Regions from separate parts of the Amycolatopsis sp. NPDC089917 genome, predicted to be linked through region 1. Evidence: riboswitches for the same ligand, from Rfam matches in the RefSeq annotation. Region 1 holds a riboswitch; each other region holds the start of a gene.
The links. A riboswitch is a leader RNA that binds a small molecule or an ion and turns the genes downstream of it on or off. The one in region 1 is predicted to bind cobalamin.
Positions count from the first base shown of each region.

Region 1 (10,011 bases):
CGCAGGACCGCTTCGAGCAATCCTTCCTTGGATCCGAAGTGGTAGTGGATCGCCGCCACGTTCGTCTCCGCCGCCTGCATCACCGTGCGCAGGGAAACCGCTCCGACACCCTGCTCGGCGAAAAGGCGCTCGGCGGCGGCGATGAGCCGCTGCGCGGTGCTGGTCACGGCAGCAGGCTATCACTTGATTCAATCAGGTGATAGAGCGTTTGTCGTAAGCCTCGCGGGCGGCATCGATCCGCGGCAGGTGCGTGAGGCTCCATTCGAGCAGCGGCGCGGTGGCCTCGCGCAGCGTCCGGCCCATCGTGGTGAGTTCGTAGCTGACGTGCGGCGGCATGACGTTGCGGACCGTGCGCGTCAGGATCCCGTCGCGTTCGAGGTCTCGCAGCGTCACGGTCAGCATGCGCTGGCTGATGCCGTCGATGGCCCGTTTGAGTTCGGTGAAGCGCCGGGGTCCGTCCTTGAGCATGCGCACGATCAACAGCGCCCATTTGTCCCCGACGATCCCGAGAACCTCACGCGCCTGGCACGGATCCTGCACGGTTACCTCCTGAGAACCGGGGCACCTGAAAGTGCCGTATTGCCCCGTCGGCCAGCGCGCGGACACGATGGTCACGGTTACCGAAGAGTACCGAGGCACGAGGAGGAACTGTCCGAGATGGCCACATTTCTGCTGGTACACGGCGCCTGGCACAGCGGGCGGAGCTGGGATCGAGTGGTCCCGGAACTGGAGTCGGCGGGGCATCGGGTGTTCGCGCCGTCGCTGACCGGCTACGGCGACAAGGCGCATCTGCTGAGCCGCGGGATCGGCCTCGGCACCCATGTCGACGACGTCGTCGCCCTGATCGAAGAAGAGCGTCTCGATGACGTCGTCCTCGTCGGGCACAGCTATGCCGGCATGGTCATTTCGGGCGTTTCGAACCGCGTCCCCGGGCGGATCGCGCATCTGGTGTTCCTCGACGCGATGGTCCCCGAAGACGGCGAAAGCGCTGTCGACGTCCTGCCGGTCACCAAGCGGCTCATCGACCTCGCCGTGGACGGCTGGCGGGTTCCTCCGCTGCCGGAGCAGCCGCCGCCACTGGGTCTGTTCGGAGTCACCGAACCGGGCGACGTCGCCTGGTTGCGCTCGATGCTGTCGGACCAGCCCGTGGGATGCCTCCAGGAACCGGTCCGGCTGGACGACCCGGCCGCGCGCGCCCTCCCGCGCACGCATATCCACTGTGTCGAGGGGAAACCGGAGGGCATCACGCGGCGCCCCGTCCCGGCGGGCGAGCGGACGCGGGAGTTGCCGACCGGCCACGACTGCATGATCACCATGCCCGCCGAACTCGCCACGCTGCTCGCCGAGACGGCTGCCGGCTGAGCCTCCGTTTCACCCGATGGCGGGCCAGCGCACCGCGCCGAGGTCGACGATCGGTGCCGCCACGCCTGTTGCCTCCTGCGAGCCGCCCACGGCGACGGCGCCGCCGAGCGGCAAGACCGAGAAGAACCTGCACAGCAAGAACTTCCCGCACCACGCGAATCCCTTCCGAGTGCGCCGCCCACCGGAGTATGGCGAAGCCCGGGCCACGTCGAGGACCGCTGATCGTCCGCCCGCGCTTCGCGTGTGCCCTCGCTGTCCCTTGTGGACATCGAAATCCCTTGGCACACAAGGGAGTTCAGGGAGAAATCAGCCGCCCTTCGGTCAGGGCGAGAGCGGAATCCGCGACGAAGGCGTCGTCGTGGCTGATCATCAGCAGGGCGGTGCCGTGCTGGTTCGTCGCGGCGGTGAGGACGTCCAGAAGCCGCGCGCGGTTGGCCTCGTCGAGCGCCGACGTCACCTCGTCGCAGATCAGCACCCTGGGGTGGGCCAAGAGGGCGCGGGCCACGGCACAACGTTGCAGCTGCCCGCCGGAGAGCCGGTCCGGGCGACGGTCGGCCGGGTCGACGCCGAGAGACCGCAGGACCTCCGACGCTTCGAGCAGGGCGGCGGAACGGCTGATGCCGCGAAGGAGGCAGGCGGTGTCGGCGACCTGGTCGAGCACTCCGCGGAACTCGTCGAAAGAGGCGCGGCTGTCCTGGTGGACGTACTGGATCGCCCGCAGCCGCGCGCGTCCGCGTCGGCGGGCCAGGCGGGGGAGGCGTACACCGTCGACTTCGATCGTGCCCGCGCTCGGCGGGGTCAACCCGGCGAGCGCGCGGGCGAGCGTCGTCTTGCCCGCGCCGGAGACGCCGCCGAGCGCGGTGCGGCTGCCCGCCGCCAGCTCCAGATCGAGGTCCTCGACCAGTGTCGTCCCTCCGGCGCGCACCGTGAGCCCGCGGACGACGAGTACCGGTTCGGCCGGTGAAGGCACAGGCGTCTCAGGGGGCTCCTGCCCGGACACGGCTTCGCAGGGAACCAGGCGGTGGTCGCGGAGTTCGGCGACGTCGCCGGGCAAAGCGCGGGCGAGGGCGAGGTCGTGGGTCAGGACCAGCAACGCCGTCCCGGCACGGGAAAGGTCCTTGAGTCTGGCGGCGAGCACCGCGCTGCTCTCCGGGTCGAGACCGCTCGTGGGTTCGTCGAGCACGAGCACCTTCGGCCGGGTCACCAGCGTGGTGGCGAGGGCCATGCGCTGCTGCTGCCCGCCGGAGAGCTGATGCGGGAACCGGCGCCACAGACCTTGCTCCAGCCCCGCTTCCGCCAGCGCGGCGCGGGCCGCCGCCAGCCGCGACGTCCGGCCGTGATGGCGGATCGCGGCGAGTTCGGCCAGCACCGGCCCGCAGCGGCGGACCGGGTCCAGCACCGCCGACGGCTGCTGCGGCAGATGGCCGACGACCCCGGCCCGGATCCGCCGGAGCTCGGCCCCGGTGCGGCCGAGCAGTTCGGCTCCCGCCAGCCGGACCGAGCCGGACAGGGCGATGCCGGGCCGGGCGCGCCCGGTCGCGGCCAGGCCCAGGGTGGTCTTCCCCGTGCCGGACGCGCCGAGCACGACGAGCACCCGGCCTGGTTCGAGGGACAGCGAGACGTCGCCGAGCAGAGCGGTGTCCCCGGCGCGGGCGGAAAGGCCGCTGATCTCCAAGACCGTCACAGGCTCACCCGCCGGGCGGCGAGCAGCCGGTCGGTGACGAGGTTGGTCCCGACGCACAGCGCCATCAGCAGCGCGGCGGGCACCAGCACCACCGCGGGAGCGGTGTAAAGGGCCTCGCTGTTGCGTTCGATGACCACGGCCCAATCCGGGGAGTCCGCGGGCAGCCCGAGACCGAGGAAGTTCGCCGACGCCAGCAGGTAGAGCACCACGCCGAGCCGGGACCCCGCGTCGGTGGAGACCGGGCCGACGACGTACCGGGCGACATAGCCGAGCTGGATGCGCCACCACGGTCGTCCCTGCAGCGTAAGGGCTTCCACGGCGGTACGGCAGCCGGGCGCCAGCGCCGAAGCCCGCACGACGCGGGTGATCGCCGACAGCTGGAGCGCGGCGACGGCGGGGACGAGCACGCCGGGCCCGCGATGCCCGGTCGCGGCGAGCACCATGAGCACCAGCAGCGAAGGGAACGCCAGCACGAGGTCGAGCGAGCGCATCACCGCCTCGTCGGCCCACCGTCCGCGCCCGGCCGCGAAGAGGCCGAGCGGTAGGCCGACCAGGTACGCGAGCCCGAGCGCGGCGACGGTCATGCCGATCACGGGAAGGCCGCCGGTGAGGATCACCGCGAGCGCGTCACGGCCGAGGACGTCGGTGCCGAGCGGATGGGCGGAATCCGGTGGCTGCCAGGGCGCCCCGACGGACACCGCCGGGCCCGCGACCATCGGTCCGGCCACCGCGAGCAGCACCGGGACGGCGAGCAGTATCCAGCCGAGCGTCCGGCTCACCACGTGACCAGCTCCCGGCGCGGGGTCAGCCGGTGCGCGACCAGATCCGCGACCAGGTTCCCGACCACGACGACGCCGGCGAACACGAGCACGTATCCCTGCACCTGCGGGATGTCCCGGTTCTGCACGGCTTCGACGAAGCCGGTGCCCATACCGGTGATCGCGAACAGGGATTCGACGATCACCGTGCCGGTCAGCAGCCCTTCGACGGCGCGGGCGAGTTGCTGCACGGCGGGGGCCGCGGCGGCGGGCAGGAGATGCCGCAGCACGAGGGTGCGTTCGGGCAGGCCGAGCAGGCGCAGATGCTCCGCCACCTGCCCCCGCGTCTGCTCCGCGACGCCGACCCGGATCTGCCGGGCCACGTCGCACAGCTGACGGCCGACGAGCACGATCACCGGCAGCACGAGCACCGCGGGCCGCGCGGTCAGCTCCGTTCCGGCGGCGGTGGCGGGCAGCAGCCCGGTGTAGACGGCGAATCCCGCGACCAGCAGCAGTCCGAGAACGAACTCGGGGATCGAATGCAGGAACAAGGTGACGGCCGTGAGCACCCGGTCGGTCCGGGAGCCTTCGCGGACACCGCACGCCACCCCGACGCCCAGCGCGAGCGGGACGAGCACGAGCAAGGTCACCCCGGCGAGCACCGCCGTGGCGGCGAACCGGCGGCCGATCTCGTCCGTCACCGGGGCGCCCGTGACGAGTGAGCGGCCGAGGTCGCCGGTGACCAGGCCCGAGAGCCAGTGCCCGAACCGGTCCAGAAGTGGCTGATCGAGGCCGAGTTGATGGCGCACCGTCGCCATCTGCTCCTCGGTGGCCTGCTCTCCGAGCACGACCGAGGCCGCGTCGCCGGGGAGCAGCGAGGTCACGGCGAACGTGGCGACCAGGACGAACAGCGCCTGCACCACGGCGAACCCCAGCCGCTGCAAGGCGTATCCGGGCACGTCAGGACAGGCGGGCGCGGTCGAACCTCGCCCAGTCGAAGGTGTTCGGCGGTGCGGTGACCAGCCCGGACACCCGCTTCGACGCCGCGATCGTCCAGGTGCTGAAGCCCCAGGCGAGCAGGCCGCCGGACTCGTGCGTGATCCGCTGGGCGTCCCCGAACAGCGCCAGCCGGGCACCCTCGTCCGCGGTGGCCGCCGCACGATCCATGAGGGCGTCGAACTCCGGCGAGGTGAAGCCGTTGACGTTGTTCGACCCTCCGGTGCGGAAGCGCTGGTTGAGGAATGTCGGCACCGGCAAGGTGGCCGTGCGGGTGAGCGCGGCGACGCCCTTGGTCTTCGTCTCGCCGAAGTACGTGCTCGACGCGCGCGTGTTCGGCGTGACCTTCAGGCCGAATTCGTTCAGCTGCTGGGAAATCAGTGTCGCCGCCGTGGGGAAGCCGGGATCGACGTCGCTGGTTTCGACGGCGAAGGCCAGTCCCTCGGCGCCCGCTTCCCGGACGAGCGAACGGGCCAGGCCCACATCGCGCGGCCGCTGGGGAATGCCGGTGGCGTAACCGCGGAGTCCCTTGCCGAACAGGTCGTTGCCGATCTCGCCGCGCCCGGCCAGCGCGACGCGGTTCAGGGCTTCCCGGTCCACTCCGGACAGTACGGCGCGCACCAGCCGCGGGTCGGCGAACGGCGGCTGGGTCAAGCGAAGGATCAGGCCCTGCATGGTCGTGCCCTTGGCTTCGAGCAGCGACACACGCCCGTCGCCCGTCAGCCGAGCCGCGGTGCCGGCGGCCAGGTCGTGGGCGTAGTCGACCTGCCCGGACAGCAGCGCGTTGACCCGCGCCGTTTCGTCGTTGACCGGGACGAATTCGAGCTCGTCGAGGCTCGGCGCACCGTCCCAATAGGACTCGTTCTTGCGGAACACCGCCGCGCCGCCGGGGGTGAACGAGACGAAGCGGAACGGCCCGGAGCCGACCGGCGCGCCGAACGCCGTCGTCCCGGCGGGCACGATCTCCGCGCCCGGCGCGCCCCACCCCGACGGGAATTCGAAGTCGGGCGCGCTCAGCACCAGCTCCAGTTCGGTGGCTGACACGGCCTTGCTGCGGCCGAAGTCCACCTTCGCGAAGTACTGCCGGGACGAGGAGGCCAGCGCGGGGTCGGCGATCCGCCGGAAGCTGTACAGGACGTCGTCCGCGGTGACCGGACGTCCGTCGTGGAAAGCCGCCTGTCGCAGCCGGATCCGCCAGCGCGTCCCGGAGCCGTCGCTTTCCCAGGATTCGGCCAGCCGCGGCCGCAACGAGGTGTCGGCGTTGTAGGCGACCAGCGTGTCGAAGAGCGCTTTGGCCCGCGCCTGGTCGACGAACAGCGAAACCTGGGTGGGGTCCAGCGTCTCCTTCGAACCACCCGCGGCGAACGCGACCCGCAACCGGCCCTTGTCCGCGGGCGCAGCCCCGCAGGCGGCCAACGGCGCGAGGGCGGCCAGGGCGAGCAAACGCCGGCGGCCGAACGGATGACGCGTCACAGTAACCTCCGGGACATCGAGCACTGTCCCGGGCGCGCGAGCACGTCGAACGGGACCCCGCTCCGCACTCCACGACAGTTGGGGCTGGCAGTACCCGGCGGGCAGTCCGGCTCACGGCGTACTGCCGTTCACGGTTGCGGGTCAGCGCCGGATTCGCACCGGCTTCCCCCGACGGGCACTTTCTTACGTTGTGGCGCACACGGTAACCCATGGAGATCCTGTGCTACACAGGATCAAGATCACGAAGGGGAGCGCGGTGGACGAAAAGCTCGCGGCAGGCTGGGTGCGACGGTGGGACCTTCAGCAGGAACGCTATATCGCGGACCGTGAAGAGCGGTTCGACGTGCTGATCGACGTCGTCGAACACGGCTGCCGCGACGTCGCCGAACCGCTGGTGCTGGACCTCGGCTGCGGGCCCGGCTCACTGGCCACCAGGCTCGCCCGGCGCCTGCCGCACGCCCGGGTCGTCGGCGTCGACAACGACCCGTTCCTGCTCGCACTCGCCAGGGCCGGCCGTCCGGAGACCGCGAACATCGAGTACGTCCGGGCGGATCTCGCCGAGGACGGCTGGCTGACGTGGCGGACGATCGACGCCGCCGTCTCGACGACCGCCCTGCATTGGCTCAAGCCGGATCGCCTCGCCGACGTCTACCGCGACCTCGCGGGCGCGCTGCGAGCGGGCGGGGTGCTCGTCAACGGCGACCACTTCTACGACGAGCAGCCGGGCATCCGCGAGTTCGCCGAGGCCGTCAAGAACCGCCGTGCCACCCGGGCCGGGGTCGAGGCCAACGAAGACTGGAAGAGCTGGTGGGCCGCGATCGCGGCCGATCCCGCCCTGCGAGCGGAGTTCACGGCGGAGGAACTGGGCGGCATCTCGACCGGCTACGGCAACAGGCTCAGCCCGCAGGAACACACCAGGCTGCTCCGGGAGGCGGGCTTCGCGGAGGTGGCCCCGGTGTGGCAGTTCGGCGACGACTACGTCCTGACCGCGCTGCGCTGACCTGGTGGTTTCCCCGGCGGGAAGGCCGGGTATGCGTGATCATGACCGAGTTTCGCCACACCGCCACGATCGATCTGCCCGCCTCCGAACTGTTCGACTACCTGCGTGAACCACGGAACCTGCCGCACTTCTTCCCGCAGCTGAGCCAAGCCGAGCCCGAGGGCGGCGACGCCGTCCATGTCGAGGCCGAAGTGCACGGTGAGCACGTCGAAGCGGAAGCGTGGCTGAAGGTCGACGAGGAAAGCCGTTCCTTGAGCTGGGGATCCGAAGGCCCGAACGACTACCACGGCCGGCTGTCGGTCGAAGACGCCGGTGCGAACGCGGCGCGGTTGACCGTGACCTTGAGCAGCGTCCGCGAGGCAGGGGAGGAGGAAGTCCAGCGCGGACTCGAGGAGACCGTCGCCGCGCTGGCGCACACCGCCGTCGCCGACTCCGACGTCGAGGCCGCCGAAGAGCAAGGCGGCTGGGCCGGGCGCTGAACGACGACTCCGGCGGATCCTCGCCGGAAGTGTGCGCTAGATTTAGAAAATGGTGAATATGACGGGCGTGCTCCGCCGGGGCGCCCAAGAACTGCGGTACGGAGACCTCGCGGGCGAACTGCGTCCTGTCGTCTTCACCCACGGCGCGGGCATGGACCACCGGATGTTCGACGCCCAGGCGCGGGCGCTGCACGAACGCGGCCATCGGGTGGTCATCTGGGATCAGCGCGGGCACGGCGAGTCGGTTCTCGCGCCGGGTTCCCGCTTCACCGCGGCGATCGCGCTCGACGACCTGACCGCCCTGCTCGACCATCTCCGTCTCGATCGTCCGATCCTGATCGGGCACTCCCTCGGCGGCAATCTCGCGCAGGCGCTGGTCCGCCGCCTTCCCGAGCGCGCGGGCGGTCTCGTCGTCGTGGACTCGACCTGGAACGCCGGTCCGCTCAGCGCCGTGGAGCGGCTCCTGCTGAGATTCGCCGCGCCGTCGCTGGCGCTCGTCCCCGCCTCGCGGCTTCCCGGTCTCATGGCCCGCGCCTCGGCCGTGACGCCGGAAGGGATCGCCGAGTGTGAGGCGACCTTCGCGCGCATGCCCAAACACGTCTTCCTCGACGTCTGGCGAGCAACCGTGTCGCTCGTCGACCCGGAGCCGGGGTACCGCACGCCCGTTCCGCTCGGCCTGATCCGGGGCGAGGACGACCGGACCGGCAACATCGCGTCCGCGATGCCTCGCTGGGCGCGAGCCGAGGGTGTGACCGAACAGGTCGTTCCCGCCGCGGGGCACGTCGTCACCTTGGACGCGGCGGACAGGTCCACGAAGGCCATCGTGGACGTCATCGACGGCTGGGAGCCCGCGGCATGACCGTCGCCGACGATCGCGAAGTGTTCGTGACCACCATGGGCGACTTCCTCGCGTCGTGGAACCTTCCGCGCGCGACCGGCCGTGTCTACGGGCAACTCCTGCTCAAGGCCGACCCCGTGTCCCTCGACGCGCTCGGCGAGGCCCTCGGCCTCAGCAAAGGGGCGGTGAGCGTCGCGGTCCGCGAACTGGTCTCGTGGGGCCTCGCCCGGACCATCCCGCAACCGGGCAGCCGCCGCCTGCTCGTCGAGGCGGTGGGCGGGTTCGAGCAGCTTCTCGCCGCCAGCCACGAACGGACCCGCGCCTTCATCCGGGTGCTGCGAGGCGGGACGCGAAGCGCCGAAGACGAGAAGGCCGCCGCCCGGCTTTCCGAGGTCGCCGGGTTCTTCGAGTCCTATGTGGACGCCGGGGAAGAGATGCTGCGGAGCCGCCGCTCCTCCACGGCGACCTGAAGCCGGTCGATTCAAGGACCGGAGGTCCTCAGAGGGTGAGGTGGTCCAGGAGCCAGCCGATCAGGCCACGGACGGCACCGGAGGTGAATCCCTCCAGAAGGGTGCGGAGCAAGGGGCGGGGCGCGCGGCGCCGGATGCGGGGCATGGGATTCCTCCGTCGTTCCTGGTCTGGTGACCTCGGCCGGTTTCGTGACCACCACTGTGTGGCCCCGGGCCGCCGTGCGGGCGAAACCCGGAAAAGTCCGGAATCCCGGTCGCGAAAGCCCTGCTCTGCGCCGGTTTCCGGGTTCCGGTGCCGGAAATCCGGAGACAGAAGCTCGCTCAGGGCTGTCCGAGATCCCCCAGGAGGATTTCCACGGCGCCGTCGAGGTCGCCGTTGTCAGCGTGCCGAGCCGCGAGGCTCGCGCGAGTGGCCTGCGTGACGGCGTGGTCGGGGCCGAACCTCTCCATTTCGTCGGCGAGCCGCTCCTTAAGTTCTTCGATGAGCGTGCTCGCCGGTTCGCCGGCTTGGCCGCGCCACCAGGCCAGCTGAGCGAGCGTGGTGTGCGTGAGAGGGTGCCCCTCCCCGAGAACTTCCCGTTGGTCGGCCAGCAAATCCCGCAGGACGTCCACCGCGCCGCGGGCGCCCTGTGCTTCGCCCGACGCTTGCGCGAGTTCGAAGCGGATGGCGAACGTCGTGGGATGCCGGTCGCCCAGCAGGGCCCGCTGCATGCCCAGCGCGTGGTTCAACGCGGTGATCGCGTCGGCGGGATCGCCCGCTCGCCGACGTGCGGCACCGAGCCGGTACAGAGCTCTGAGCGTCGTGGGGTGTGCCGGCCCCAGGATCCGCATCTGGTGCGAGAGCACCGACTCCAGTTCGGCCACCGCGGGAGCCATGTCGCCCGCCAGGCCATTCCACCAAGCGAGTTCGGAACGGGCGAGAAGGGTGTCGGCGTGCTCCGGCCCCAGCCG
Region 1 is NZ_JBFBGL010000029.1:30,359-40,369, reverse strand. Features, by position in the region: gene AB0N89_RS21720 (TetR family transcriptional regulator) at 1-167, opposite strand, end outside; gene AB0N89_RS21715 (helix-turn-helix domain-containing protein) at 193-540, opposite strand; gene AB0N89_RS21710 (alpha/beta fold hydrolase) at 658-1,362, shown strand; gene AB0N89_RS21705 (hypothetical protein) at 1,372-1,500, opposite strand; gene AB0N89_RS21700 (ATP-binding cassette domain-containing protein) at 1,658-3,046, opposite strand; gene AB0N89_RS21695 (ABC transporter permease subunit) at 3,043-3,828, opposite strand; gene AB0N89_RS21690 (ABC transporter permease) at 3,822-4,763, opposite strand; gene AB0N89_RS21685 (ABC transporter substrate-binding protein) at 4,765-6,273, opposite strand; cobalamin riboswitch at 6,352-6,491, opposite strand; gene AB0N89_RS21680 (class I SAM-dependent methyltransferase) at 6,530-7,273, shown strand; gene AB0N89_RS21675 (SRPBCC family protein) at 7,315-7,752, shown strand; gene AB0N89_RS21670 (alpha/beta hydrolase) at 7,802-8,611, shown strand; gene AB0N89_RS21665 (MarR family transcriptional regulator) at 8,608-9,060, shown strand; gene AB0N89_RS21660 (tetratricopeptide repeat protein) at 9,382-10,011, opposite strand, start outside.

Region 2 (10,011 bases), on a different contig from region 1:
CGACGCGCCGCCCCCACATCCGGCGCCGCGTATCGAGCAGGTCGAGGTCCACCGCGTCCCCGTACGTCGCCGCGCGACCCGGCCGGACGTAGAACTCGACGTCATGTCCCGCCTTGTGCAGGGCCCAGCCGTAGATGGTGGCGATCACGCCTCTTCCGAACATCAAGATCTTCAAGGTGAACCTCGCGGGGTACGATCGAACTGGAGATTATCTCCACTTCGAAAATATGGAGATGATCTCCAGTTGTCAACGCGAGGGAGCGCATGACCGCCGACAAGCCGCTGCGGGCCGACGCCCGGCGCAAGCGCGAGGCCCTGCTCGCCAAGGCCCGGGAGCTCTTCCAGGCCGGATGCTTCTTCGACCTGCGCTTCGACGACTTCGCCTGCCTGGCAGGCGTGGGCACCGGCACGCTTTACCGCCACTTCCCCACCAGGGAAGCGCTGGCCGAGGCGGTCTACCACGGAGAAGTCGCCGCGCTGTGCGACCGCGCCCGGCATCTCCAGGCCTCGCTGCCCGCGGCGGAGGCTCTGGCGACCTTCCTCCGCGACATGGTCGACCACATAGGCGCCCACGAAGGCCTGGCCAGGACGCTGGCCACGCTCATGGCCGATCGTTCGGGCGCTCTCGCCGAGGGCAGCCGAGCGCTGGAAGAGGCCGTCACCGCCCTGGTGGCCGACGCCGTGCGGGACGGCGCCATTCGCGACGACGTCGACGCCGGAGCCGTGCTGATGGCGCTGCACGGCATCGGCGCGGCCCATGACCGTCCCGGGTGGCGGGCCGAGGCCGACGGTGTCGTCACCCTTCTGCTGGACGGGCTGCGCCGCTCACGCTGACCGACTTTGCTCACATTCGAGCAGTCCCGTAGCGGGCCTCGGTACGCTCCAGGGTGCTACTGGTTCGCCCGGCCTCCCAGGCCGGTCGAGGTAACAGGGAACCCGGTGAGAATCCGGGACTGCCCCGCAGCGGTATGTGGGAACGAAAGCCGTCACCGTGCGAGACACGGTAAAGCACTGGGTATGGCACCCGGGAAGCGACGGCCGGTAGGAGCGAGCACGTCGCCCACGAGTCCGAAGACCTGCCCGTGGTACGCGCGCCGACGGCGTGCGTGAGTCCGGGCCTCGTGGGATGGGCACGACCGAACGGCGGTCACTCCTGCGCGCGCTCCGGGCTCCGACGACAAGCTCGCGAGGAGAGAGCTGTGACCGAAATCGGCACGACAGTGCTGGGCTATCCCCGGATCGGACCGGACCGGGAACTCAAGCGTTCGCTAGAACGCTATTGGGCTGGCAAGATCGACGAGGCCGGACTGCTGGACACCGGCCGCGCGCTGCGCACCCGGACCTGGCGGGAACTCAAGGACGCGGGGCTGGATTCCGTCCCGTCCAACACGTTCTCCCACTACGACCAGGTGCTCGACACGGCCGAGCTGTTCGGGGCGCTGCCGGAGCGCTTCACGACGCTCGGTCTTTCGCCGCTGGACACCTACTTCGCCGCCGCGCGCGGGGTGCAGGACGCGCCGGCGATGGAGATGACGAAGTGGTTCGACACGAACTACCACTACATCGTCCCCGAACTGGGCCCGGACACGACGTTCTCGCTCACCGGCACCAAACCGCTGGACGAGTACCGCGAGGCCCGCGCGATCGGCGTCGAGACCAGGCCGGTGCTCGTGGGCCCGGTGACGTTCCTGCTGCTCGCGAAGGCGACCGAAAGCGCCCCTGAGGGCTTCCGACCGCTGGATCTGCTCGACAACCTCCTCGACGGCTATGTCGAACTGTTGCGGCGCCTGCACGACGAAGGCGTCGAGTGGGTCCAGTTCGACGAGCCCGCGTTCGCGGCGGACCGCACCGAGAAAGAGCTCAACGCGCTCATCCGCGCCTACCACCGGCTCGCGAAAGCGACCGCGCGGCCGAAGATCCTGGTCGCCGGGTACTTCGGCGGCCTCGGCCGCGGTCTGGGCGTGCTCGCCCGCTCCCCGATCGACGCGATCGCCGTCGACCTCGTCACCGACGAGTCCTTTGTGGACGCCGTCGTGGCCGAGCCCGCCTTGCGCGACAAGGAGGTCCTGGCCGGGGTCGTGGACGGGCGCAACGTCTGGCGCACCGACCCGGCCCGCGCGCTCGGCCGGGCGGCGACGCTGCTCGGCACCGCGAAGTCGGTCAGCGTCTCGACGTCGTGCTCGCTGCTGCACGTGCCCTACGACGTCGAGCGGGAGGACGGGCTCCACCCGCGTCTCAAGGGCTGGCTCGCCTTCGCCAAGCAGAAGGTCGACGAGGTCGTCCTGCTCGGGCGCGCGTTGAAGGAGGACGGCGTCGATCTGTCCGCCGCACGTGCCGCGGCCGCGGACCGCGCGACGGCGGCAGACCTGGCCGACGCCGAGGTGCGCGCCCGGCTGGAGGCGCTGCGGCCGGACGACACCGTCCGCTCCCCCTATGCCCGGCGCGCGGCGGCACAGCAGGCCGCGCTGGACCTGCCGCCCTTGCCGAGCACGACGATCGGCTCGTTCCCGCAGACCACCGAGGTCCGCAAGGCGCGGGCCGCCCACAAGGCGGGGTCGCTGGACGACGCGGGCTACGAGGCCGCGATGAAGGCGGAGATCGAGCACGTCGTCCGGTTGCAGGAGGACCTCGGCCTGGACGTGCTGGTGCACGGCGAACCCGAGCGCAACGACATGGTGCAGTACTTCGCCGAACGGCTGGCCGGGTTCGCCGCCACCGACTTCGGCTGGGTGCAGTCCTACGGTTCGCGGTGCGTCCGGCCGCCGATCCTGTACGGCGACGTCTCGCGTCCGGAGCCGATGACCGTCGAATGGGCTCGCTACGCGCAGAGCCTGACCGGCAAACCCGTCAAGGGGATGCTGACCGGTCCGGTGACGATCCTGGCGTGGTCGTTCGTCCGCGACGACCAGCCGCTGGGCGAGACCGCCCGCCAGGTGGCGCTGGCCATCCGCGACGAGGTGCACGACCTGCAGGAGGCAGGCATCCGCGTCATCCAGGTCGACGAGCCGGCGCTGCGGGAACTGCTCCCCCTGCGCGCGGCGGCGCACGAGGCGTACTTCGCGTGGGCGGTTTCGTCGTTCCGCCTGGCGACGTCCGGCATCTCCGACGCGACGCAGATCCACACGCACATGTGCTACTCGGAGTTCGGCGAGGTGGTCAAGGCGATCGACGCGCTCGACGCCGACGTCACCAGCATCGAGGCCGCGCGGTCGAAGATGGAGGTCGTCACCGACCTCGGCGCGGCGGGCTTCGGCCGCGGTGTCGGGCCCGGCGTGTACGACATCCACTCGCCGCGCGTCCCCGGCGTCGACGAGGTCAGCGGGCTGCTGCGGACCGCTGTCGGCGCCGTGCCCGCCGAGCGGATCTGGGTCAACCCGGACTGCGGCCTGAAGACCCGCGGTTACGCCGAGGTCGAACCGGCCCTGCGGAACCTGGTCGCGGCCGCCCGGGCGGTCCGGTCCGAGCTGGGCTGACCGTTCCGTGAAGGACTCCTTGAGGGACTCTGAGTCCCTCAAGGAGTCCTTCACGGACTTCCGCCGAGGTATTGTCAGGACGTCAACAAGGGTGCGATGGTGGAGCGGTAGCCGGTCTCAACGGGGAGATGGTCACCATGGCGAACACCGTCGAAAAGGTCACCGGAGCGCTGCGCGAGCGGGTCCCGCCGCTCACCTCGATCCCCCTGCCGCGTTCGGTGGACCAGCGCTGGCTCGGCGCGACCTGGCCGGTCCGCGAACTCGCGCCCGCCCCGCCGGGCCTCAAGCCCGTCCTCGGCGACGAAGGCCCGCCGGTCATCGGGCACGCGCTGGACTTCATGCGCTTCGGTATCGAGTTCGGCCTCAAACGCCACGAGACCTACGGCCCGGTGTCGTGGATGGGCGCGTTCGGCCGCCGCATCGTCACCCTCTCCGGCCCGGAGGCCACACAGATCGCGCTGGTGAACAAGGACAAGGCCTTCTCCCAGGAGGGCTGGAAGTTCTTCATCGAGCAGTTCTTCGACCGCGGCCTGATGCTGCTCGATTTCGGCGAGCACCATCTGCACCGCCGGATCATGCAGGCGGCGTTCACGCGGCAGCGGCTCACCGGGTACGTCGACCAGATGGGACCGGCCCTGCGCGAAGGCATCGCCGCGTGGGCGGACCGGCCGAACCCGCGGATCTACTGGTCCCTCAAGCAACTCACGCTCGACGTCGCGACGCGCGTGTTCATGGGCATGCGATCGGGTGACGACGCGGCCGCGATCAACCGCGCGTTCGTGAACTCCGTGCGCGCGGGCACGGCCATCGTGCGGTTCCCCGTTCCCGGCGGCCGTTGGGCGGCGGGTTTGCACGGCCGCAAGGTCCTCGAACGCTACTTCGCGGCGAATCTGCCCGCGAAACGGGCGAGCGACGGCGACGACCTCTTCACCGCCCTGTGCCACGCCACCACCGAGGACGGCGACCGCTTCACCGACTCCGACGTCGTGAACCACATGATCTTCCTGATGATGGCGGCGCACGACACGTCGACCATCACCAGCGCCGCCGCCGTCTACCACCTCGCCAAGAACCCCGGATGGCAGGAACGCGCGCGCCGGGAGTCCCTCGCGCTCGGCGACGACGTGCCGGACATCGAGGCGCTGGAGTCCCTGAAGACGCTGGACCTGGTGATCAAGGAATCCCTGCGCCTGGTGGCCCCGGTTCCTTCCCTGGCAAGGAAAACCGTGAAGGACACGGAAGTCCTCGGGCACTTCGTCCCCGAAGGGACACTGGTCGGGGTTTCGCCCACCGTCAACCATTTCGCGCCGGAGCACTGGACCGATCCGATGCGTTTCGACCCGGACCGCTTCGGCGAGGAACGCCGCGAGGACAAGTCGCACCGGTACGCGTGGATGCCGTTCGGCGGTGGCGCGCACAAGTGCATCGGCCTGCATTTCGGGACGTTCGAAGTGAAAGCGCTGCTCCACGAGATGCTGCGGGCGTATCGGTGGTCGGTCCCCGACGGCTACACCGCGCGCTGGGACTACGTTTCTTTGCCCGTTCCCGCGGACGGCCTGCCGATCCGGCTGACCGCGCGCTGAAGCCGGTCGACGGACAACCACCAACGAGTACTCTTGGTAACTTCCGGTCACCACTCGTGTAGCGCGATCACCCTTTCAGCCGGTAGACACCCCGGATCGCGCGTGATGCCGTGGCACTACACCCGGTCGGCTCATACCTAGTGTGGGTCCGTGGGCTCGGACACCCGGTCTGAGCTGGCCATAACCCGCGCATGAAGAGGTGAAGTGTGCCCGAGCCTGGTTCCGTACCAGGGTTGGTGGACGTCGCTCGGAGATGGGCCGCGACGCTCGCTGACACCAAAGGAGTATCGCTTCCCCAGGAGCAACTCGAAGAGTTCCTGCTCGGCGTCGCCCAGGACGCCGTCCGGGCCGAACCCGATCACGGGTCCGCCAGGGATCGCTTCTCCAAGCTCTATTCCGCGTCCCCCATCGGGATCGCGCTCGCCGACACCGACGGCGAGATCGTCGAGGCGAACACCGCGCTCGGCAAACTCCTCGGCTGCCGCCCCTCGGCGCTGCGCGGCCGGAACATCCCCGACCTCGGCTCCGCCGACCACGACGTCTCCCGGCTGCGGAACGGGCTCTCCCAGCTCATGACGCTCGGCCAGCCGACCCAGCAGGAACGCCTGCTGCTGGACCACGGTGAAGAAGGCACCATCTGGGTCGACGTGACCCTCACCGACCTTCCCGGCGACCGGCCCGGTTCGACGTACCCGGTCCTGATGGTCTCGGACGCCAACGAGATCCACCTGCTCCAGGAACAGCTGCTGCACCAGAACGTGCACGACGCGCTGACCGGCCTGCCGAACGCCACCGCGTTCGGCAACGCCCTCGAAACCGCCCTGGCGGGACCCGGCGGCGAACAGGTCGCGCTCGTCTACCTCGACGTCGACGGCTTCAAGGTGATCAACGACGGTCTCGGGGCCGGCGTCGGCGACCAGGTGCTGCGCGGGGTCGCGAACAAGCTCAAGGCCGTGTTCACCGGCGATCACCACGGTTCCGTCGCCCGGCTGTCCGGCGACGGGTTCGCCGTCCTGCTGCGCGGCGGGTTCACCTCGCTCCAGGTGATCGCCCTGGTCGAGCAGGCCCTGGAAGAACTGGTCGAGCCGATCTACCTCGGCGGGCACGGCATCGGGGTCAGCGCGAGCGCCGGCATCGTCGTCCGCCAGGTCACTGACGGCGGACCGGAAGACCTGCTCCGGGCCGCGGAGATCGCCCTGCACCGCGCCAAGGAGGCGGGCAAGGCGCAGTGGATGCTGTTCGACCCGGAACTCGACGCGCGCGACCGCGGCCGCTACCAGCTCGGCGCGGTCATCGCGGGCGCGCTGGAGAACGGCGAGTTCTCGCTGATCTACCAGCCGACGGTGAAGCTCGCGGATCCGGACCAGCTGGCCGCGGTCAACGCCGGGCTGCGCTGGACCCATCCGGAGAAGGGCGAACTGGACTCCGACGAGTTCTATCCGCTGGCGCAGATCACCGGGATGACCATCCCGCTCGGCCGGTGGCTGCTGGCGGAATCGCTCGCCGCCACCGCGCGCTGGCGGAGCCGGTTCGGCGACGCGGCGCCGGACGTCTGCGTGCGGCTGCCGAAACGGCTGGCCATCGACCCTGATCTGGTGATGCTGGTCAAGGAACAGCTCGACCGGCACAGCCTGCCCGCGCACGCGCTGCGGTTGTGCACCGATCGCGAGTCCGTGCTCGACACCGGCGGCGAGATGCTGGACTCCTTCGCCGTGCTGGCCGATCTGGGCGCCCAGATGGTGCTGACCATCTCCGGTTCGGCCGACCTGGAGCTGATCCCCCGGCACGGACTGCCGGTCCGCCACGTGATCCTCTCCGGCGCGGTGATCGACGCGCTGGCCGACGGCGAGAACGAGGCCGACGTCCGCCACCTGTGCCAGCTGGTCGCCAGGGCCAAGGAGCTGAAACTGCGCATCGGCGCGGAAGGCGTCCGGAGCCACGAACAGGCCGAGCGGCTGCGGCGGCACGGCGTGCTCGCGGCGCGCGGCTCGTTCGTCGCCGATTCCGCGACCGGGGACGAGGTCGACGAGCTCATCGAACGGCACGCCCACTGACGTGGCAGGATCCGCTCATGGATCAAGGTGACATCGCCCCGGACTTCACCCTGCCCGACGACAAGGGCGAGGAGCGCACGCTGTCGGACTTCCTCTCGTCCGGCCCGGTCGTGCTGTTCTTCTACCCCGCCGCGATGACGAGCGGCTGCACCGCGGAAAGCTGCCACTTCCGCGACCTGGCCGCGGAGTTCGCCGAAGTCGGCGCGCACCGCGTCGGCATCAGCCCGGACGCCGTCGCCAAACAACAGGAGTTCTCGGCCAAACACGGCTTCGACTACCCACTGCTGTCCGATGTGGACGGTGTGGTGGCCAGGCAGTTCGGCGTCTGGCGCAAATTCAGCCCGCTGCACGCCAAACGGCACACGTTCGTCATCGACACCGACCGCAAGGTGCTCGAAGTGATCAAGAGCGAACTGAAGTTCACCGTGCACGCCGACAAGGCGCTCGCCGCCCTGCGCGAACGCAAGACTAAGGACGCTTGAGCCGCCAGACCCGGTTGACGCCCGAGCAGGCCGGGGCGAGCGGTGGCGCGGCGGCCTCGTCGCCGGTCATCGTGAACCCCAGCCGGGCGGCCACGGCGCCGCTCGCGACGTTGTTCTCGTCGTGCCGGATCTCGACCTCCGGCGCGCCGAGGCGGAAGGCCTCGGCCGCCAGCAGTCTGGCGGCTCTGGTGACGAGGCCGCGGCCCGTGTGGTGGCGGCTGAGCCAGTAGCCGATCTCGATCCGGTCCGGATGGGTGATCATGCCCGTGCCGCCGACGACCTCGTCGCCCGCGAAGATCGCGAAGTCGTAGGTCTTGCCCTCGGCCCAGTTCTTCGCGGTGTGCTCGAGGAACTCGACGGCCTCCTGACGGCCGTAGCCGTCGGTGGCCCAGATCATCCAGGCGCCGAGATGCGCCGCGGAATCCCCCGCGACGGCGGCGAGGGTTTCGAGCTGCTCCGGCTTCCAGCGGCGCAGCTCGACGACGTCGTCGGCGAGGGTTTCGGCGGGCGCTTCCATCGGCCCATGGTGCCTCGCCGTCGCTTCGGGCGCCTCCGATTTTCGAACGCCTCGGCCCCGGATGTCATGAAAGGGTCGTTCAGGACGAAAAATGTCCTGAACGACCCTTTCATGACACTCGCGAGTGGTCCGGCTCAGCTCAGGATCACGCTGTCCGGGACCTCCGTGTCGTTCTTCAGCGCGTCGAAGAGCAGCTTCGACTTCGTCTTGTCCCAGTTCTCCGCCGAACCGTTGGTCACCGGGACCGTCGTGGTGACGACGCCGCCCGAGGAAATCCCGCGCATCGCCAGCGCGAGTCCCACCAGGTTGTGCACGTGGTCGTGCGTGTCCATGGTCAGCGCGTCGGGCGCGGTCGACAGCAGCGGGAACAGTGAGAACGGGTTCAGCAGCGTGCCGGGGCTGCCGATCTCGCTGACCAGCGCGCCGATGAACTTCCGCTGGTTGGCGACGCGGTCGAGGTCCGACCGCGGGGTGGCCGCGCTGTGCCGCATGCGGACGAACCCGAGCGCCTGCGGACCCTGGAGGTCCTGGCAGCCCGGTTCGATCTTGATCCCCGTCATGGTGTCTTCCATCGGCTTCTCGACGCACATGTTGACCCCGCCGATCGCGTCGACGATCTTGGCGAACCCGCCGAAGCCGATCTCGGCGTAGTGGTCGATCCGCAGGCCGGTGGCACCTTCGACGGTCTTCGCGAGCAACGCCGGACCGCCCATCGCGAACGCGGCGTTGATCTTGTTCTTGCCGTGTCCGGGGATGTTCACCTGCGAGTCCCGGGGAAGGCTCAACAGCGTCGGCTTGGTGCTGTTGTCCGGGACATGCGCGATCATGATGGTGTCGGTCCGCTTACCACCGGCCTCGTTGGCATCGCCGGTGACCAGTTTCGCCTGCTCCTCGGGCGTCAGCCCATCCCGGCTGTCGGAGCCAACGATCAGCCAGTTGGCGCCCTCGGCCGCGACGGGGCGGCCGGAGTACTCCTCCAGCGCGTCGACGCGGTTGATGGAGAACTCCAGGTAGACCCACACCCCGGCGAGGAACACCACGAACACCAGGAGCAACGTGAGCAGCACCTTGCCGAAGCCCCACCGCTTGCGTCGCCGCGGCGGCCGCCCGCCGTCCATCGGGCGGCCCGGCGGGGGCTCGGGACGGCGCGGGGGCGGGCCGGCGGGGCGTTCGGCGCCGCCGTGCCCCATGGGGGTCGTCCGCTCGTCGTACGGGCTGCTCCCCCGGCCGGGCAGCGGCATCATCTGCGCGGGCTGATGCCGCCGGGGGCGGCCGGACGGCGGCCGTTGTGGCGGCATCCGTCGCCCTCGGTCGTCGCCTCCATACGTCATGCCGAATCACCCGTCCCGATTTCGCGTGTAGGCCCAGTCAACCGCAGACCCTAGGTGAAGGACGTCCGGCACCCCGCATCGGTTGGGTGGCGTTCATTGTCCGTTTTCGGCGAATCCGAACTGGTGGACCTTGAGATACCCCGAACGGAACCCCGCTTCGGAGTACGCCAGGTAGAACTCCCACATCCGTTTGAAGACGTCGTCGAAGCCCAATTCGGTGATCCCGTCCCACCGCTGGGTGAACCGCTCCCGCCACAACCGCAGCGTGCGGGCGTAATCCTGGCCGAACTCCCGCACCCCCTGCAGTCTCAGCCGCGCGTGTTCCAGCAGCCCCTGCTCCACCGAGGTGGTCGACGGGATGAGCCCGCCGGGGAAGATGTACTTGTGCACCCAGGTGTAGGACCGGGCCGCGGCGAGCATCCGCTCGTGGTCCATGGTGATGGCCTGGAGCCCGAGCCGCCCGCCCGGCTTCAGGCGCTTCCCGATGGTCTCGAAGAACGTGGGCCAGTAGGACTCGCCCACCGCCTCGATCATCTCGACGCTGACCACGGCGTCGTACTCGCCGCTGGAG
Region 2 is NZ_JBFBGL010000100.1:8,732-18,742, reverse strand. Features, by position in the region: gene AB0N89_RS38785 (2-dehydropantoate 2-reductase N-terminal domain-containing protein) at 1-175, opposite strand, end outside; gene AB0N89_RS38780 (TetR/AcrR family transcriptional regulator) at 265-834, shown strand; cobalamin riboswitch at 878-1,099, shown strand; gene metE (5-methyltetrahydropteroyltriglutamate--homocysteine S-methyltransferase) at 1,200-3,473, shown strand; gene AB0N89_RS38770 (cytochrome P450) at 3,611-5,056, shown strand; gene AB0N89_RS38765 (diguanylate cyclase) at 5,290-7,110, shown strand; gene AB0N89_RS38760 (peroxiredoxin) at 7,128-7,592, shown strand; gene AB0N89_RS38755 (GNAT family N-acetyltransferase) at 7,579-8,109, opposite strand; gene AB0N89_RS38750 (LCP family protein) at 8,244-9,440, opposite strand; gene AB0N89_RS38745 (cyclopropane-fatty-acyl-phospholipid synthase family protein) at 9,534-10,011, opposite strand, start outside.
Region 2: linked by a shared signal. The riboswitch ahead of metE (5-methyltetrahydropteroyltriglutamate--homocysteine S-methyltransferase) and the one ahead of AB0N89_RS21685 (ABC transporter substrate-binding protein) in region 1 are both predicted to bind cobalamin.

Region 3 (10,011 bases), on a different contig from region 1:
TCGGCACGACGGAAGATCCGGATCCCGCGCGGCACGAGAAGACTGGACGGCGAATTCCGTGATCGTCCGCGTGGAGGGATCGACTTGAAGGTCATCGCCATCGAAGAGCATTTCACCCATCCGACCTTGTACAACGAGGAAGGCGAGGGTGAACTGGGCGATCACCCGATCATGGCGGGGATCCGGAAGAAGCTCCGCGACCTCGGGCGCGGCCGGATCGCGGACATGGACGCGGCGGGCATCGACGTCCAGGTCCTGTCCCACGCTGTTCCCGGCGCGGAAGCGCTGAAGCCGGCGGAAGCGGGCCGCGCGAGCCAGGCGAACGACGCGCTCGCCGACGCGATCTCCCACCATCCCGGCCGGTTCGCCGGTTTCGCCGCCCTCCCGCTCCAGGCGCCGGACGCGGCGGCCGACGAACTCCGCCGCGCCGTCGAAGAACTCGGGCTGAAGGGCGCGATGCTCAACGGCCTCACCACCGGGCGTTTCCTCGACGACGCCGCGTTCCAGCCGGTGCTCGCCGCCGCCGAATCGCTCCGGGTCCCGCTCTACCTGCATCCGGCGCTCCCGCCGAAACCCGTGCTGGACGCCTATTTCTCCGGGCTTTCCGACCTGCAGGCGGACAACCTCGCGACCGCGGCCTGGGGCTGGCACTCCGAGACCGCGCTGCACCTGCTGCGGCTGATCGTCTCCGGCGTCCTCGACGAGTACCCGGATCTGCAGATCGTCATCGGCCACATGGGCGAGATGATCCCGTTCGCGCTGTCGCGGATCGACGTCGTGCTGACGCCGATCAACGAGCAGCTGCGCCAGCCGGTCGCGGACTACTTCAAGACCAATGTGCACATCACCACGAGCGGTTACGCGACCTTCCCGCCGCTGCACTGCGCGCTGGCCGTGCTCGGGGCCGACCGGATCATCTTCTCGGTCGACCATCCCTACACCCCGAACGAGCCGATGGTGAACCTGCTCAAGACCGCGCCGATCGACGAAGCCGACCGAGAGAAGATCGCGCACGGCAACGTCGAAAAGCTACTGAAGCTCAAGTAGAGGTCGCTGCTGGACTCTGGTACCTGAAGGCAGGCGCCGGTACCGAATGGGTCCAGGGGGTCGTGAGTGGTAAGTGTCGTTCTGACGGACTCGTATTTACCTACCTACTGGTGTGGCTGGTGAGTGTGGAGGATTTGGGACGTTGAACGTCCTAGATCCTCCACGCTCGGTTTCGTTGGTGAGGGATTCGGAGACTGAACGGGTCCAAGTTCTTCATCAAGGGGGCTCTGCTTCGTCTCTGTGGTGGGTGAAGCTTGTGCTGGATGGTGGTGTGGTCGACGGGGGAAGATTCCGGCCGTTGAGCGTCCGGAATCTTCCCCCGTCGCACCGTCTGCCACCAGGGGCGGCCCCGTCCCTGGTGGCGGTGAGGGAACTGGGACATTCAGCGTCCCAATTCCCTCACCGTCGAGCCCGGCAGCCGAGGAACCGCCACCCTCGCGCAGGTCAGGCGTAGGTAGGTAAATGCCGGTCCGTTCTAACCCCACTTACCACTCACGACCCGCTGACCCGCTCCACCCAGTCGCGCACGACGTCGTCGAGAACGGGCAGCGGCACCTGCCCGTTCCCCAGCACGACGTAGTGGAAGTCGCGGATGTCGAAGGCCTCGCCCAGGCGTTCCTCGGCGAAGGCGCGCAGCCGCTGGATCTCCAGCCTGCCCGTCATGTACGACAGCGCCTGGCCGGGCCATTCGATGTACCGATCGGTCTCCGATCGCACCTCGGCGTCGCTGAGCACGCAATGCTCGGTGAGGTAGTCGACGCACTGCTGCCGCGTCCAGCCCAGCGCGTGCAACCCGGTGTCGACGACGAGCCGCGCCGCGCGCAAGGAGTCCTCCGCGACCATGCCCAGCCGCATCACGTCGTCGGAGTACAGGCCCATCTCGTCGGCGAGCCGTTCGGTGTAGAGCGCCCAGCCCTCGTCGAACGCCGAGAGCGGGACGAGCTTGCGCAGCGGCGGCACTCCTTCGAGCCCGAAGGACACACAGGCCTGGAAGTGGTGTCCTGGAACGGCTTCGTGGAAGGCGACGGACTCGGCGATGAACCGGAACCGCTCGGTCACCCGGTAGGCGTTGGTGGTGTAGACGCCGGGACGGCTGCCGTCGGCCGAAGGTGGCATGTAGTAGGCCTGGGCGGCCGACGGGCCATCCGCCTCCGGCACGGCGCGGACGACGCATTCGGCGGACGGCACCTGCCGGAACCAGCCGGGTGCCGCGGCCGTTGCCCGCGCGACCGCTTCCGTCGCGGTCGTGATCATCTCGTCCGCGTCCCGCCAGCGCAGCGAAGGATCCGTGCGCAGCAGCCGCCGGACCGCGACGGGGTCGTCCTCGCCGAACACGACGGCGCCGAGCCTCCGGTACTCCTCGTCGAGCGCCCGCCCGATCGCGAGGCCGGTCTCGTGCAGTTCCTCCGGCGAGGCCCCGGTCGTGGTGTGCGTCTTGACCAGCCCCGCGTAGCTCTCCTTGCCGCCTTCCAGCCAGCAAAGACCCGGCCGCTCGTCGGGACGGCCGTGCCCGGCGATCTCCCGGGCGAGCACCTCTCGATAGGCGACGAGCGCCGGCCGCACCTTCTCGGTGAACAGCCGCTCCGCGCGGTCACCGGTCACGGCCGGGACGATCAGTGAGCTGGGTTCGGCGGCCAGGAGCCGGTCGAGGTGCTCGACGGCGTTGCGCACGGCGCGTTCCACCGGCGTCCGGCCGCTCTTGATCCCGGCGCGATGCCGGCCCGCCAGCGTCGCGAAGAATTCCGGCAACGCCGCCAGCCTCGCCAGGTAGTCCTCCTCCGCCTGCTCCCCCGACGGTTCCAGCTGCGGAAGCCAGGACAGCGCCCCGATGCCCTCGGAGGCCATCGGCTCGGCGACGATGAACTCGCACAGCCGCGCGTCCAACCTGGTCAGGAGCGATTCGGCGTGATGCGTCACCACGCCGAGCGTGATCCGGTCCGGATCCGCGGACCGGGCGGCCTGTCCGGCAATCCGGACGGCCTTTTCCCTCAGCCGGGCGTCACCGGCCTCCGAGACGTCCCGTAACTCACGATCGTGCCCCGGGATGTTGTCGAAAGTCGCCATCAAGGGCATCTCGGTCGCGAGTACGTCAAGAAGTTCGTCGGCCAGCTCGGCCGCCGTCGGCTCATTCCCCATATCCGACACTTACCAGAGCGGATCCGTTCCTCGCTGGCAATTCGCCTTATCCGACCAGGCCGACGACGCGTTCCGTCGGCCCGGTGTAAGCGCTCGACGGCCGGATCAGGCTGTTGTCCGCCAGCTGTTCGGCGATGTGCGCCGTCCAGCCGGTGATCCGCGCGGCGACGAAGATCGGGGTGAACACCGGGGTGTCGAAACCGATCAGGTGATACGCCGGGCCCGCGGGGTAGTCCAGATTGGGATGCAGTCCTTTCGCCGCGTACATCGCGCGGGCCAGCGCTTCGTAGAGGTCGAGCAGATGACGGCCGTCGCGCAGTTCCGCGATCTCCTGCAGGGCACGGCGCATGGTCGGGACGCGCGAATCGCCCTTCTTGTAGACACGGTGCCCGAAGCCCATGATCTTGCGCTTCTCCGCCAACGCCGTGGCGAGCCAGGCCTCGGCGTCGCCCGCGGTGCCGATCTCCTCGAACGTCGTCATGACGGCTTCGTTCGCCCCGCCGTGCAACGGTCCCTTGAGCGCGCCGATCGCCGCCGTGACGGCGCTGTAGAGGTCCGACAGCGTGGAGGTGACGACTCGCGACGTGAACGTGGAGGCGTTGAAGCTGTGCTCGGCGTAGAGGACCAGCGACGTCTCGAAGGCCCGGACGATCACGGGTTCGGGAATCTCGCCGAGGGTCATGTACAGGAAGTTCTCCGCGTACCCGAGGTCGTCGCGCGGGGTGAGCGGGAGGAGGCCGTGCCTGCGGCGCTGGGTCAGCGCGACGACGGCGGGAAGCGCGGCGAACAGCCGGAGCGCCTTGGCCCGGTTGGCTTCCAGGCTGTTGTCGTCCTCATGCGGGTCATGCGCGCCCAGGATGCTCACCGCGGTACGCAGGGTGTCCATCGGATGCGCGGTCTCCGGCAACGACAGCAGGGTCAGCACGAGATCCCGCGGCAGGGCGCGGTGCGCCCGCTCGGCTTCGTTCTGGGCGGCGAGTTGCGCCGGTGTCGGCAGTTCGCCGTACCAGAGCAGGTACGCGACCTCCTCGAAACGACATTTCCCGGCCAGCTCCTGGACGGGGTAACCGCGATAAGTCAGGGAATTGGTGTCGGGATTGACCATCGACACCCCCGTGGTGTCGACGACGACCCCGGCGAGTCCTTTGTGGATACTGGACATGGTGCTCTCCTCAGAGGCGGAAGGTGAAGACGTTCTCGTCGAACGCGTTGTAGGACTCGTAATCGAGCAGGTCGTACAGGTCGCGCCGGTGCTGCATGCTGTCGAGCAGGCCCGCTTGCGTGCCCTGTCCGGCGATCGCGTCCAGTCCGGTCTCCGCGGCGCGCATGGCCAGCCGCAACAGGGTGACCGGGTAGATCACGACGTTCACGCCGAGGGATTCCAGCGTTTTCACGTCCAGGAGTTCGCTCTTCCCGAACTCGGTCATATTGGCGAGGATCGGGATGTCGACGGCGGCGCGCATCCGCGCGAAGTCGGCGGGATCCCGCATCGCCTCGGGGAAGATGAGGTCCGCTCCCGCTCCAGCGTAGGCCTTGGCGCGTTCGACGGCGTCGTCGATGCCGTGGACGGCGGCCGCGTCGGTCCGCGCGGCGATGACGAAGCCCGGATCGCGGCGCGCGGCGACGGCGGCGGTGATCCGCCGGACCGCGACGTCGCGTTCGACGACGTCCTTGCCGTCGAGATGTCCGCACCGCTTGGGATTCACCTGGTCCTCCAGATGCATTCCGGCGACGCCGGCGTCCTCCAGTACCTGCGCGGTGCGGGCGGCGTTCATCGGCTCGCCGAAGCCGGTGTCGGCGTCGACCAGCGCGGGCAGCCCGGTGACCCTGGCGATCTGTTGCGAACGCCCGGCGACCTCGGTGAGCGTGGTCAGGCCGATGTCCGGCAGGCCGAGATCCGCGGAAAGGACGGCGCCGGAGACGTAGACGCCCTCGAAGCCGCGGCGCTCGATCAGTTTCGCCGACAGCGGGTTGAACGCGCCGGGAAAGCGTTGCAGCGTCCCGGAATTCAGTCCGGCGCGGAACGCGGCCCGCTTCTGTGCGGCGGAGGGAGCGGCGTGCAGCATCAGAAGATCCCCTTGCTCGTCGGCGCGGCGTCGAGCCCGGCCGGGAGCGCGATCCCGGCGACCTCGGCCGCGTCCAGTTCCCCGAGCCGGGTGACCGTGTCGAGGAACCGGTCCTGATCGGCGGCGGTGATCACCCCGTCGGCCAGCGTACGGAACTTGGCGACGTACTGCGCTCGGGCGAACGGACGGGCCCCGGCCGGGTGAGCGTCGGCGACGGCGATCTCGTCGGACAGAACGGTGCCGTCCGAGAGGGTGATCTCGACACGTCCGCCGAACGCCGGTTCGGGCGCGTGATAGCGGCGAGTCCACTCGGGATCCTCGACGGTCGTGATCTTCTGCCACAGTTCGACGGTGTCGGGACGCGCGGCGCGATCCGGCGCGTAGGACTTCTCGTGGTGCCATTCCCCGTCCTGGAGCGCGACCGCGAAGATGTACGGGATCGAGTGGTCGAGCGTCTCACGGCTGGACCGCGGGTCGTACTTCTGCGGGTCGCCCGCACCGGAGCCGATCACGTGGTGCGTGTGGTGACTGGTGTGGATGACGATCTTCTCCACCTTGCCGGACTCGCCGATCCTCGGGCCGAGCCGTCGAGCGAGGTCGATCAGCGCCTGGCTCTGGTACTCGGCCGAGTGCTCCTTGGTGTACGTGTCCAAAATGGACCGCTTCGGCTCACCGGGAGCGGGCAGCGGAACGATGTACTCGGCGCGGGGACCGCTCAGCAGCCACGCGATGAAGCCGTCCTCGCCTTCGTAGACCGGGCTCGGCGCGCCCTCGCCACGCATCACCCGATCGACGGACTCGATCGCGGTCTTGCCTGCGAAGGCGGGCGCGTACGCCTTCCACGAGGAGATCTCGCCCTTGCGGGACTGGCGGGTCGTCGTCGTGGTGTGCAGCGCCTGCCCGATGGCCTGGTACACGGTCTCGGTTTCCAGGCCCAGCAGCGCGCCGAGGCCGCCCGCGACCGACGGGCCGAGATGGGCGATGTGGTCGATCTTGTGCTCGTGCAGGCAGATCCCGCGGACGAGGTCGACCTGGAGTTCGTAACCCGCCACGATCCCGCGCAGCAGGTCCGCGCCGCCGCGGCCGGTGTGCTGGGCGACGGCGAGGATCGGCGGGATGTTGTCCCCGGGGTGCGAGTAGTCCGCAGCGAGGAAGGTGTCGTGATAATCCAGTTCCCGTACCGCGACGCCGTTGGCCCAGGCCGCCCATTCCGGTGAATACCGGCCTTCGACACCGAAGACCCTCGCCCCCGGCCTGCCGGGGTGGGCCAGCGCCTGGTCCCGGGCGGAGACGACCGGACGCCGGGCCAGCGACGCCGCGGCCACCGCGGCGTTGTCGATCACGCGGTTGATCACCATGTCGGCGACCTCGGGGGTGACCGGGACGTCGTCGGTGGCGACTTCGGCGAGCTTCCATGCGAACTGGTCCTCACGGGGCAGCGACTCGGCGGAACGATGGGTACGGACGGTGTGATCGATCATGGGTCCCCTCGGTTGTGAACCTTGCGGTGCGCTGCCTCCGAGCGTGGCAGCTCCGGAAAACCGTTGCCAGTACTCGCCCCTGTGAAGGTTTGTGAAGGTTCGCGAGCGTCTTGTAAAAGTTGTTACAGTCGAGGTGTGGAGAAGATGTACGCGGGTGCCCGGCTGCGCCAGCTGCGCGAAGACCGGTCCATGACCCAGTCCGAGCTGGCCAGGCTGCTGGAGATCTCGCCGAGTTACGTCAACCAGCTCGAACACAACGGCAGGCCGCTGACCCTGCCGGTCCTGCTGAAGGTCACCGAGACCTTCGGCGTGGACACCGAGTTCTTCACCGCCCGCGACACCGCCCGGCTGATCGCCGACGTACGCGAGGTGTTCGACGACAACACCGTCGGCGGCGCGATCTCCGACGCCGACGTCGACGCGCTGACCACCACCTTGCCCGACGTGGCGCGGACGCTCGTCGCCCTGCACCGCCGCTATCGGGAAGCGGTGGAGAACGTCGCCACGCTGGTGACCGAGCAGGGCTTGGACCGCTCGACCGCGCAACAGCCGCACGAGGAGATCCGTGACTGGTTCTACCTGCGCCGCAACCACGTCGCCGAACTCGACGCCCCCGCCGAAAAGCTCGCCGCCGAACTACGCCTCCACCCGGGCGAGGTCCGGAATGGACTGACGGCGGGGCTGCTGGAGCGACACGGTGTCAAGGTCACCGCCGAAACCCTGGGCCCGGACAGGCATCACTTCGACACGAAGACGAGAACACTGCGTCTCTCCCCCGCGCTGCGTCCCGGGCAGGCCGCGTTCCGGCTCGCGTCGGAACTCGCGCTGCTGGAGGCAGGCGACGTGATCGGCAGGCTCGTCGACGGCGGGAAGTTCAGCGGGGACACCGCCCGGCGGCTCGCGCGGATCGGGCTGGCCAACTACTTCGCGGGTGCGCTCGTACTGCCGTACCGCGTGTTCCTCGGCGCGGCGGAGCGGTATCGCTACGACATCACGCGGCTGTCCGATCATTTCGGCGTCGGGTTCGAAAGCGTCTGCCATCGGCTGTCCACCTTGCAGCGTCCGGGCACCCGCGGCGTGCCGTTCTCGTTCGTCCGGGTCGATCGCGCGGGCAACATCTCGAAACGCCAGTCCGCCACCGGGTTCCACTTCTCCCGGGTCGGCGGCTCGTGTCCACTGTGGATCGTCTACGAGGCGTTCGGTTCACCGGGCCGGATCGTCACCCAGATCGCCGAACTCCCGGACGGCAAGAAGTACTTCTGGCTCGCCAGGACCGTGTCCCGGGCGGCGGGCGGGCACGGCGATCCGGCGAAGACGTTCGCGATCGGGCTCGGCTGCGAACTCCGGCACGCGGAACGACTCGTGTACTCCGACGGCCTCGCGCTCGGCACCGGCGCGGCCGTCACCCCGATCGGCATGGGCTGCAAGGTCTGCGAGCGGCCCGCGTGCCCGCAGCGCGCCTTCCCCGCGATCGGGAAGCCGATGCGGATCGACGAGCATTCGTCCAGCCTGCTGCCCTACCCGCCACTCGGCTGAGGCGTACGCCACACCATCGACATAGTCGGACTTCCTACTTTATGGTGTCCACAGGTCTGCGGTGCAGGGAAGCCGGTGCGAATCCGGCGCGGTCCCGCCACTGTGACCGGGGAGCGGCGCTCCCGCAGAGAAGGCCACTGGCGCGAGCCGGGAAGGCCGGAGCCGCCGCGGATCCGGGAGCCAGGATACCGGCCGCAGACGTCCGTGTTCGTCCACGAGGATGGAGCTGAACGCATGCGGATTCTTCCTGCCTGCGCGAAAGTCGCCGACCCGCCACCACCCCGGCGGTAAGTCGTCCGTACTCCCCTGCCCGGCCGCCGATCGCGGTCCCGGGCGGCTCCGTCCTGCGCACTTTCGGAAAGGGCATCCATGAGCACCGAACTCAGTCACTTCGTCGGCGGCAAGCCGGTACCGGGGACGTCCGGCCGGTTCGCCGACGTCTTCGACCCCAGCACCGGCGCGGTCCAGGCCCGCGTCCCGCTCGCGTCGGCCGCCGAGGTCGCCGGCGTGGTCGCCGACGCGGCGCAGGCCAAGCTCGACTGGGCGCGCTGGAACCCGCAGAAGCGGGCCCGCGTGCTGATGAAGTTCGTCGACCTCGTCCGGGCCGAAGAGGATTCGCTCGCCAGGCTGCTCGCGTCCGAGCACGGCAAGACCGTGCCCGACGCGCGCGGCGACATCCAGCGCGGGCTCGAAGTGGTCGAGTTCGCCATCGGCGTCCCGCATCTGCTCAAGGGCGAGTACAGCGACAGCGCGGGCACCGGCATCGACGTCTACTCGATGCGGCAGCCGCTCGGCGTGGTCGCCGGGATCACGCCGTTCAACTTCCCCGCGATGATCCCGCTCTGGAAGGCCGCCCCGGCGATCGCCTGCGGGAACGCCTTCGTGCTCAAGCCGTCCGAACGCGACCCGTCGGTCCCGCTGCGGCTGGCGGAACTGTTCCTCGAAGCCGGTCTGCCGCCGGGCGTGTTCAACGTGGTCAACGGCGACAAGGAAGCCGTGGACGCGCTGCTGACCGACCCGCGCGTCGAGGCGGTCGGCTTCGTCGGCTCGTCGTCGATCGCCGAGTACATCTACACGACCGCCGCCGCGCACGGGAAGCGCGCGCAGTGCTTCGGCGGCGCCAAGAACCACATGATCGTGATGCCGGACGCCGACCTCGACCAGGTCGTCGACGCGCTCATCGGCGCCGGATACGGCTCCGCGGGCGAACGGTGCATGGCGATCTCGGTCGCCGTCCCGGTCGGCGAGGCCACCGCCGACGCGCTGGCCGCCCGGCTGACCGAACGTGTCAAGACGTTGAAGGTCGGTGCCTCGCTCGACGAAACGGCCGACTTCGGGCCGCTGGTCACCGCCGAAGCCGTCCAGCGGGTCCGCGACTACATCGACGTCGGTGTCGCCGAAGGAGCGAAGCTGCTCGTCGACGGGCGCGGGACCACTGTGGACGGTCACGAGAACGGTTTCTTCCTCGGCGGCTGCCTGTTCGACCACGTCACCACCGACATGCGGATCTACCGCGAGGAGATCTTCGGCCCGGTGCTGTCGATCGTCCGCGCCGCCGATTACGAGGAGGCGCTGCGGCTGCCCAGCGAACACGAGTACGGCAACGGCGTCGCGATCTTCACCCGCGACGGTGACACCGCGCGCGACTTCACCTCGCGGGTGAACACCGGCATGGTCGGGGTCAACGTGCCCATCCCGGTCCCGATCGCGTACCACACCTTCGGCGGCTGGAAGCGCTCCGGTTT
Region 3 is NZ_JBFBGL010000002.1:234,299-244,309, reverse strand. Features, by position in the region: gene AB0N89_RS03260 (amidohydrolase family protein) at 85-1,047, shown strand; gene AB0N89_RS03255 (DUF885 domain-containing protein) at 1,540-3,183, opposite strand; gene AB0N89_RS03250 (bifunctional 2-methylcitrate synthase/citrate synthase) at 3,230-4,345, opposite strand; gene prpB (methylisocitrate lyase) at 4,356-5,249, opposite strand; gene AB0N89_RS03240 (MmgE/PrpD family protein) at 5,249-6,730, opposite strand; gene AB0N89_RS03235 (short-chain fatty acyl-CoA regulator family protein) at 6,866-8,266, shown strand; cobalamin riboswitch at 8,292-8,478, shown strand; gene AB0N89_RS03230 (CoA-acylating methylmalonate-semialdehyde dehydrogenase) at 8,636-10,011, shown strand, end outside.
Region 3: linked by a shared signal. The riboswitch ahead of AB0N89_RS03230 (CoA-acylating methylmalonate-semialdehyde dehydrogenase) and the one ahead of AB0N89_RS21685 (ABC transporter substrate-binding protein) in region 1 are both predicted to bind cobalamin.